One region of the Clostridium thermarum genome, then DNA from elsewhere that is predicted to be linked to it. Evidence: predicted binding sites of a transcription regulator. Region 1 holds the regulator's gene; the other holds the start of a gene.
The links. The regulator HrcA, encoded in region 1, represses chaperone genes, less so after heat shock. The targets are predictions, from matches to a motif close to TGTTAGCACTCNNNNNNNNNGAGTGCTAACA.

Region 1 (5,310 bases):
TTATCAAAATATATATCCAGATGACAGAAGTAAATCAGATGCCTTCGGCGAGTTTGTTTTAAGCAGAAAAAATGGGATAAGAGTGAGAATGTACTTTACTAAGTCACCCTTTGACCTTAGATTTTCTATAGGAAACAAGGTCATATATGTAAACAGCAGTATATTTAAGGGCCAGCAGGAGAGCACTGCCAGCATCAGAAATTAGAAATTAATAAATTGAAATACGCTTGTTGTTGACAGAATCAGAGGGGCCTGTGATATAATTTAATTTGATTCTGGAGACAATAGATTAAGACTAGTTATTTTTTATTTAAATTCAGCAATTATCATGTTAGTATTTTGTATATTTTAGTTATGGGGGTGAAGATCTTCCTGTGCCCCATGGGTTTGGGAAGTATATTATGCAGAGCGAAAGGCAGAAACATATCAGAAACTTTTGTATTGTTGCACACATAGATCATGGAAAATCCACCTTAGCAGATAGATTATTGGAGATGACCGGTACTCTAACTCAGAGAGAAATGGAAGAGCAAATCCTTGATAATATGGAGCTGGAAAAAGAAAGAGGAATTACAATCAAAGCACAGGCTGTTAGATTGATACATAAGGCTAAAGACGGACAGGAATACATATTGAATTTAATAGATACTCCAGGGCACGTAGACTTTAATTATGAGGTTTCAAGGAGCTTAGCTGCTTGTGAAGGAGCCATACTGGTGGTTGACGCTACACAGGGAATACAGGCTCAAACACTGGCAAATTGTTATTTGGCCTTAGATCATAATCTTGAGATACTTCCGGTAATTAATAAAATTGACTTGTCTAGTGCCAGACCGGAAGAAGTTAAGCATGAAATTGAAGACATCATAGGATTGGATGCGCAGGATGCACCTATGGTATCTGCAAAGTCCGGACTTAACATAGAGCAGGTTTTAGAGGCTATAGTTGAAAAATTACCTGCTCCTGAGGGAGATGAGAACGGACAGCTCAGGGCCCTGATTTTTGACTCTTATTACGACAGCTACAAGGGTGTTGTCTGCTATATAAGAGTAAAACAAGGCAGCGTTAAGGTTGGCACAAAGATTAAGCTTATGGCTTCAGAAAAGCTCTATGAAGTTACTGAGGTTGGTGTGTTTACACCGAGCTTTATGCCAATAGAAGAGTTAAGAGCCGGAGATGTGGGTTACCTTACAGCTTCTATAAAAAATGTAAGAGACGCCAGAGTAGGAGATACAATTACCGATGCTGCCAATCCGGCCAGTGAACCTCTGCCGGGCTATAGACCTGCAGTACCGATGGTGTTCAGCGGAATATATCCGGTAGATGGAGCAGATTATGAGGAATTAAAGGAAGCTTTGGAAAAGCTGCAGCTTAACGATGCGGCCCTCCATTTTGAACCTGAAACCTCACTGGCTTTGGGCTTTGGATTCCGTTGTGGTTTCCTGGGACTTCTTCATATGGAAATTATCCAGGAGAGAATAGAACGAGAATACAACATAGACATAATAACTACTGCCCCTTCCGTTATATATAGGGTTACAAAGACCGATGGTGAAGTAATAGAAATAACAAATCCTACAAATTTACCTGCCCCTACAGAAATACAGTTTATGGAGGAGCCGGTGGTTAAGGTATCAATAATTACACCATCAGATTATGTAGGTGCTGTTATGGATCTCTGTCAGAACAGAAGAGGAACCTTTATTGACATGAATTATATTGAAGCTACCAGAGCGGTTTTAAATTACATCATGCCATTAAACGAAATAATTTATGATTTCTTTGACGCCCTGAAGTCAAGGACAAGAGGCTATGCGTCCTTGGATTATGAGTTTGAAGGCTATAAGCAAACAAGGCTTGTTAAGCTGGATATACTTCTCAACGGAGATATAGTGGATGCCTTATCGATGATAGTTCCTGAGGAACGTGCATATAATAAGGGAAGAAACATGACTGAAAAATTAAAGGAAATAATTCCGAGGCAGATGTTTGAAATTCCTATTCAAGCAGCCATAGGTTCAAAGATAATTGCAAGAGAAACCGTTAAGGCTTTAAGAAAAGACGTATTGGCAAAATGCTATGGCGGTGACATATCAAGAAAGAAAAAGCTGCTTGAAAAACAGAAAGAGGGTAAAAAGAGAATGCGCCAGGTTGGCTCTGTAGAAGTACCGCAGGAAGCCTTTATGACTGTGTTAAAGGTTGAATAGGAGGTTGTTTAATGGGCATAGCATTATATATACACATTCCTTTCTGTAAGAGTAAATGTATGTACTGTGATTTTTGCTCTTACAGCGGTTCTGAAAGTATGATGATGGAATATACCCGTGCTCTCTGTGACGAAATACTTTTAAAATGTATAAATAAGAGTATAAGTACAATATTTATAGGTGGGGGAACTCCCACCTATTTGTCTTTAGAGGCATGGGAATTATTGAAAAACACCATAGAAAGGCTGAGATTGGAACCGGGTGCAGAGTTCACCGTAGAATGTAATCCCGGTACTATTGATGTTGATAAATTAAAAGTCCTTAAGAGCATGGGTGTCAATAGGATAAGTATTGGGCTTCAAGCTTGGCAAAATAATCTATTAAAAAAAATTGGCAGAATCCATACCGTTGAAGATTTTGTAAAAAGTTACAACCTAATTAGAGAAATGGACTTTGACAATGTGAATGTAGACATAATGTTTGGACTGCCAACACAGAAACAACAGGATTTAGAGGATACCATAGAGGCTGTTACCTGTCTTCAACCTGAGCACATCTCCTGTTATAGCTTAATTGTAGAGGAGGATACTCCCTTTGGTGAACTTTATAAGAAGGGAAAACTTCAACTTCCGGAAGAAGATGAGGAAAGAGCAATGTATGAGAAGGCCGTAGAACTCTTAGAGAAAAAAGGGTATGCCCAATACGAAATATCTAATTTTGCAAAGGGAGGTTATGAATGCAGACACAATATAGTGTATTGGACACTGGGAGATTATATCGGGTGTGGAGCAGGAGCTCACGGCTATGTAAGGGACATAAGGTATAGAAACGAAGAGAATATCAAAAAATATATAAAAGCGGTTTCTGTGAGCATGCTATCTGCAATAGAGAGTAATAAAAATTCTCTTGTGGATGAAATGGAAGAATATATGTTTATGGGATTAAGAATGTTATCCGGTGTTGAGGAAGCAGAATTCCGCAGACGTTTTGGAGTTGATATAGGTTCAGTATATGGAGAAGTAATAGAAAAATATATAAAACTAAAGCTGCTGGAAAGAAAAAATGGCTTTATAGTCTTGAACCACAGTGGCATTCAGCTATCAAATACGGTAATGAGTGACTTTATACTGGATAAGCAGTGAGAAATATACAAGTCATAATAATACGGCGTAAAATTGAGATTTAAGTAGAAATCATTTTATAAAATATGTTAATTATGAATAATGACATTATATTAATTTATAAGTATGGTTGACAAAGGAAATTGATAATGTTATTTTTAAATCGTAGTCATTAGCACTCATTGACGGTGAGTGCTAACAAAGAGGTGAGTGTATGGAATTTGATGATAGAAAACTAAAAATACTTCATGCCATTATCAATGACTATATAAGCACTGGCGAACCTGTTGGTTCAAGAACTATAGCACGGAAGTACGATCTTGGAGTTAGTTCTGCCACTATAAGAAATGAGATGGCAGATTTAGAGGAAATGGGCTACATTGAGCAGCTCCATACTTCCTCGGGACGAAAACCATCGGACAAAGGTTATAGGTTGTATGTTGATAAGTTGATGAAAGCTCACCAGATAACTGCTGAAGAGGAACTCTTCATCAGAAGCATGCTTCTAAATGCTGCTTTGTTTGAAGTAGATAAAATAATGAGACAGGTTAGTGTGGTATTGTCTAAACTAACTCACCTGACTTGTGTAGTAAAGACTCCTTCTGTTAAGAAGAGCTGCTTAAAGACAATTCAATTAATCAATATTGATGTTGGAAGCATACTGATGGTAATTGTTACTGACAGCGGAATTATCAAAAACAATATAATAAGGATCAACAGACCTATAGATTCAGATATGCTTCTTAAACTTAATAATATGCTAAATGCAAGATTAAAGAATTTAACCATGGAAGGAATTAATCTGGAGGTCATTAACAACATTAAGAAAGACCTTCATGGCTATGATGACATCTTTAATGAAATGATTCCGGCTTTATATGATTGCTTGAATGAAGTGGAAAATTCTGATGTCATTACTGAGGGAGAGACCAACATTCTTCGTTATGCAGAATACAGTGATATAGATAAGGCTAAAGAATTTATTACTTTTGTAGATAACAAGGAAAGTGTTAAGAAAATTCTTCCTGCCACTAAGAATACCACCGTTAGCATAGGCGAAGAAAATTATATCCCTGAGGCAAAGGACTACAGCGTAGTTGCCCGGGCTTATTGTGTTGGTGATAAACCCTTGGGGACTATTGGAATAATAGGACCTACAAGAATGGATTATTCAAAGGTAATCTCCCTTTTAAATAAGGTCACCGAACTTTTGAATAAGAATTTAACTAGCTTTGATGATTGGTAAAGTTCGCCTTTGTGTGGAGTGATTAGAATGGAGGTATGTGGTATGGCAAAGAAGAAAAACATAGACAATGAAGAAATTTGCAACTGCTGCGAGAATGAAGAGAAGGTTAACACTGAAGAGGATGTTAATACAGAAGAAAACCTTGCAGAGGCTGAGGTAAAAGAAGATCAGGAGTTTGAAGGAATAGAAGGCGAAGATGAGGCCCAGGAAGAGGCTCAAAAGGAAAAATGCTGTGAAGATCTAAAGGCAGAAAACCTTAAACTTAAGGATGAAATTACTAAACTGAATAATGAACTGGAAGCTTTGAAAGACCGCTTAATGAGAACTTCTGCAGAGTATGATAACTATAGAAAAAGAACAGCTAAAGAAAAAGAAGGAATTTACACTGACGCATGCATAGATGTCTTAAAGACAATATTACCTATTTTTGATAATCTTGAAAGGGCTGCAAAGGCAGAAGGCAGTATTGATGATTTAAAGAAAGGTATCGAGATGACCCTAAGGCAGATCAATGATTCTCTTAGCAGACTTAACGTTGAAGAAATATCTACAGACGGAGAATTTGATCCTAACCTACATAATGCAGTAATGCATGTGGAGGATGAAAGTCTGGGCAAAAATGTGGTGGCTGAGGTATTTCAAAAGGGATATAAAAGAGGCGACAGGGTAATAAGATACAGCATGGTTAAGGTAGCTAATTAGAAATTATATATCAGATTATCGATGATAGATATTT
Region 2 (5,310 bases), 1.7 Mb from region 1:
CAGACACTTCTGGTTTGACAGGATATAAGGCCCCCAAATATCAATAATGTGTATATGAAATACCTTATGCCCCCTTTTAATAAGTAGCAAAACATGCTTATGGGCAGCACCAGGGTAATAAAGCTGCCATAGAAATTTCTATGGCCGAAGGTACTGGGTGCAAAGCTCCTTTCCCTTGTAAGGTCTACTTGGGCAATATCTATTCCCAGAAGATAATCATACTTTGTATAGTATTGAACAAAGCCATAGAGCACCATTATTATTGTGCAAACAAATAGTACTTCCAGATGTATCTTTTTAAACTCATAATACTTTGAGAAGATAAACATCATAAATATATAACACAAAAGTACTAGGGCACCTTCTCTTCTTCCAGGCTTTCCATCCAGGGCTCTAATTATATCAACGGAAAATATAGTAGACAGAATTATAAGAATTCCATAAGTCCCAAGAAGCTTGTCTATTAAATTGAATTGTGGTTTAATGCCTTTTCTTATTACTTTAAACCACCAACCCAATAGCAATATTAAAGAAAAGAGATAAAAGTACTGTGCTTTGCCATAATAGTAGCTGTCCTTGTGCCTTTGTATTACAACCATGGGAAGAAAGCTTGTACACATAACAAATACTATATTCACAAGGTCTTCCCAAGTATTAATTGCAATAAAGTATATTACAACAAGTACTAACAGCAGAGCATAAACCGGAATCCAGTAATTCCAAGCTTCATTGTAAACTAAGGCAAAATTTAAAAGCACCATTAAAATTATTAAAATTACATTGATTCTTTTTTTAATCAGTATAGTCATTTTTTTCTCCTGATTCTACTAACTAAATACAAGTTATTGCATTACAGTTATTTACCAAAATTCAATATTGCCCTAAAATGTATTAATATTATTTTATTTTAAAAAAATGTTTAATAACCAAAATTTTTATTATATTGTATATATCTTCTAGGTCTCTATTTAGTTATTCTATAATTTTTTTAAAAATCCTTCTGAAAAGTATTCATTTTTATCCATTATTTTCCGCTATGTTTCGACACAAAGTGGGTTTTTAAACCCAAAAATTAGTTGAAATAAACATTATATTAATTTTTATCTTACCTTTCCAACAAGTCAAAAAAAAAACAAGACCACCACATCTGTGATGATCTTGTCTTTATCCTGAAAAATATTATATTTATTCTTTATTTTAGTACATTCCGTCCATACCCATTCCGCCTCCTGGCATTGGAGCTGGGTTCTTTTCCGGAATATCAGCAACAACAGCTTCTGTTGTTAAGAATGTTGAAGCTACGGAAGCAGCATTTTGTAATGCACTTCTTGTAACCTTTGTTGGGTCTACGATACCGGCTTTGATCATGTTTACGTATTGTTCACGTAAAGCATCAAAACCTACGCCTGGTTCGCTAGCCTTTACCTTTTCTATGATTACAGAACCTTCTAAACCAGCATTTGTAGCAATCTGTCTTACTGGTTCTTCAAGAGCTCTCTTGATGATATTGATACCAACTTGAGCATCAGGATCATTCGCTGTTAGCTTAGCCACTTCATTAATTACATTAATGTAAGCAGTTCCGCCTCCTGGAACTATACCTTCTTCCACAGCTGCCTTAGTGGCCGCAAGAGCGTCTTCTATTCTTAACTTCTTTTCCTTAAGCTCAGTTTCAGTAGCTGCTCCAACCTTAACTACAGCAACTCCTCCTGCTAACTTAGCAAGTCTTTCCTGAAGCTTTTCTCTGTCGAAATCAGAAGTAGTTTCTTCTATCTGTCTCTTTATCTGAGCTACTCTGTTATGAATTTCATTCTTGTCGCCTTTACCGTTAACAATAACAGTATTTTCTTTTGAAATCTTAACACTTTCAGCTACACCAAGCATATCTAGAGTAGCTTCCTTTAAGTCCCTTCCTAATTCTTCTGATATAACTTCTCCGCCAGTAAGTATAGCTATATCCTGAAGCATTTCCTTTCTTCTGTCGCCGAAGCCAGGAGCCTTAACCCCTACACAAGTAAAGGTTCCTCTTAGCTTATTTAATACCAATGTAGCCATTGCTTCGCCTTCTATGTCTTCAGCAATGATTAAGAGCTTTCTTCCCTGTTGAACTACTTGCTCAAGCACTGGAAGTATTTCCTGGATATTTGATATCTTCTTATCTGTGATAAGTATATATGGATTTTCAAGAACTGCTTCCATCTTTTCTGTATCTGTAACCATGTATGCACTTACATATCCTCTGTCAAACTGCATACCTTCAACTATGTCTAACTCTGTTGCCATAGACTTGGATTCTTCAACAGTTATAACACCTTCGTTGCCTACCTTTTCCATAGCATCAGATATTAACTTACCTATTTCTTCGTCTCCAGCAGAGATAGCAGCAACTCTTGCTATGTCTTCCTTACCTTCTACAGGTCTGGAAATCTTCTTTATTTCCTCTACTGCCTTATCTACAGCCATCTTTATACCGTTTCTGATAAGTATTGGATTAGCTCCGGCTGTAACATTCTTTAAGCCTTCTCTGATTATTGCTTGTGCTAGTAATGTAGCGGTAGTAGTACCGTCTCCTGCTACGTCGTTAGTCTTTGTAGCAACTTCCTTTACCAACTGAGCTCCCATGTTTTCATATGGGTCTTCCAGCTCTATTTCTCTAGCTATTGTAACACCATCGTTTGTGATTAATGGAGCGCCAAATTTCTTATCAAGAACTACGTTTCTTCCCTTTGGTCCTAATGTAACCTTTACTGTGTCAGCAAGCATGTCAACGCCTTTTTGCATTTTTCTTCTTGCTTCTTCACCTAAAATAATGCTTTTAGCCATTCTAAAACCCTCCTATACTGCTTATAGATTATTCTACTACTGCCAATATGTCGTCTTGTCTAACTATTGTGTACTCAGCTCCGGATAATTTAACTTCTGTTCCGGAATACTTGGAGATTATAACTTTGTCTCCAACCTTAACTTCCATTTTAACTTCTTTTCCGTCTACATATCCGCCAGGACCAACAGCTACTACTTCTGCCTCCTGTGGTTTTTCTTTTGCTGTACCAGGAAGAACTATACCGCTTTTGGTAGTTTCTTCAGCTTCTAACTTCTTTAATACTACTCTGTCACCAAGTGGTCTAATGTTCATTTAAACCCCTCCTTAATGTATTATATTTATTATTTTGAAATTTTATATCCATTTTGTTAGCACTCATCATCACTGAGTGCTAATACAATTATTATAATAATTAATCCTAAGTATAATTTCAAATGCAATATTGGTAATAATAAGCACATTATTTTTGATATTCATTGTTTTCACAAATTAATCTTCCATTTATACATTATTTCTATTATTTTCTTTATTATACTCATTTTTATTAATTATCTGTGTCTGACCAATAAGGCTTTCTAAAATAAAACTTGTTAAATATCCCTACATTATATAAAATAAGAGTGAATGACTTTGAAATCATCGGAGGTAAAATTATGTACACAATGACACAAGGTTACAAAAGAAAGTCTAAAATAGACGTTGTTGTCACAATAGTAACAACATTGGCACTGGCACTTTTTTTTATCAGTTCCTCTGTTAAATTAATTCTAAATGCTAAGTTTATATATAATTGGGACATAGACTATCTAAAAATTGCAGAGACAAATAATATGGATAAGGCCGCGCTTAAAAATAATTATGATGTACTAATATCCTATGTACAGGACAAGGATATCCAGGAATTAAAGTTACCGGACTTTACAATGTCCCCTCAGGGTAAAATACACTTCGAGGAAGTAAAGGTCCTGTTTAATTATGTTGACTACCTCTTTTACAGTACAGTAATTATCAGTATCATAGGCATCATTATTTTATTGGTGAAAAGAAACTACAAATTTTTAAAACTTACATCTATACTAATGATACTTCTTCCTGTTGCACTGGCCATACCATTTGCAGTGGACTTTAATGCTACCTTCACGGCATTCCACAACATTGCCTTTAATAATGATTACTGGCTCTTTGACCCAAATTCAGACCCGGTAATAAACATATTACCGGAACCATTTTTCATGCATATGGCCATAGGCATACTGTTACTTGTTGCCTTATTTAGTCTCTTATCCTTCTTAATTTATAGGCTACTTAACAGGGAAAAGTCTTATTATGACTTTTAGTCTTTACCCTTCATATCATTTAACAGATTTTTGCCTTTAAAGGCACCAATAGCACATAAAATCAATGCAGAAACGGCAATAAATACTATAAGGTGTTTGTTGCCGTTATATATTCCCGCTCCAAAGCTTGCAGATATAATTATTCCCGGTATTCGTGCCACCATGGAAGCCAATAGAAAGTCTTTAAGTTTCATATCTGTGATACCGGTTATATAGGCTATGGCATCCTTAGGAAAGCCCGGAATAAAGTAAATGAAGAAAACCAACAGCATGACCCTTCCTCTTTTCCTTCTATCTCCACCATAGCCGGTATGTAATAGGCCTTTAAATAACCTTAGGTTCTTCTCCGATATTATTTTTTCCAAAAAGGGCTTCCCTAGCTTCCTAGCTATTACAAACACCAGGGCACTCCCTAATAGTATTCCCACTATAGAGGTGATTGAACCTCCGAGTACCCCATATATGTACCCTCCGGCAGCTTGAAGAAACTCTCCGGGAATAAAAAATATAACCACCTGCAGAAGCTGTAATAATGTAAAAACCACAATGCCACCCCTGCCAAATTCCAACATAAGCTTCTTTAATTCCTCAGGACTGGTCAAGGTGTAGCTATAGCTTTGTACAAAGATATAAACAAAGGAAAGCACAATCCCCAGGAAGGTTCCTGCCAATATTTCATATCTGCAGCAGTAAATATAGCAAAGGGGAAAGAACAATTTTGTTACTTTTCCATTTGTATTATTATCCATAATTATCCCTCGCTTTTGGTAATATAACTGTAGTATTCCTTATTGGGGGGTATAATATGTTAGTTGGTATAAAAAATTTCTGACACGGAAAATAGTAAAAAAAGACCCTTAATCATAAAGATAAGAGTCTCAAGTCCTAATCTCCAATCTGTATATTATTTTCTCTGGCATAATAGAAGAGATACTGCTGGGCAAAGCCCGCTTCTTCACCAAATTTATCACGTCCGAAATCTCTGATCTTTTTCAGCGAAACATCCGGTGCTAAATAGAAGTGCATCATGGCTCTTTTTACCCATACGTCTACCGGGAAGGCAGAGATTTTGTCCATGGAAAACAGCATTATGCAATCTGCAACCTTGGGACCTATGCCGCTGAAGAGCTGCAAGGCATTATGGCAGCC

Region 2: the regulator HrcA is predicted to act here: its motif matches at 3,191-3,221, upstream of groES (co-chaperone GroES).

Annotation. Positions count from the first base shown of each region.
Region 1 is NZ_CP040924.1:1,296,119-1,301,428, forward strand. Features, by position in the region: gene FHY60_RS05705 (hypothetical protein) at 1-205, shown strand, start outside; gene lepA (translation elongation factor 4) at 402-2,207, shown strand; gene hemW (radical SAM family heme chaperone HemW) at 2,219-3,349, shown strand; gene hrcA (heat-inducible transcriptional repressor HrcA) at 3,543-4,574, shown strand; gene grpE (nucleotide exchange factor GrpE) at 4,617-5,276, shown strand.
Region 2 is NZ_CP040924.1:2,993,918-2,999,227, forward strand. Features, by position in the region: gene FHY60_RS13560 (O-antigen ligase family protein) at 1-809, opposite strand, end outside; gene groL (chaperonin GroEL) at 1,198-2,823, opposite strand; gene groES (co-chaperone GroES) at 2,852-3,136, opposite strand; gene FHY60_RS13575 (TIGR01906 family membrane protein) at 3,478-4,161, shown strand; gene FHY60_RS13580 (TVP38/TMEM64 family protein) at 4,158-4,910, opposite strand; gene FHY60_RS13585 (DNA-3-methyladenine glycosylase family protein) at 5,047-5,310, opposite strand, start outside.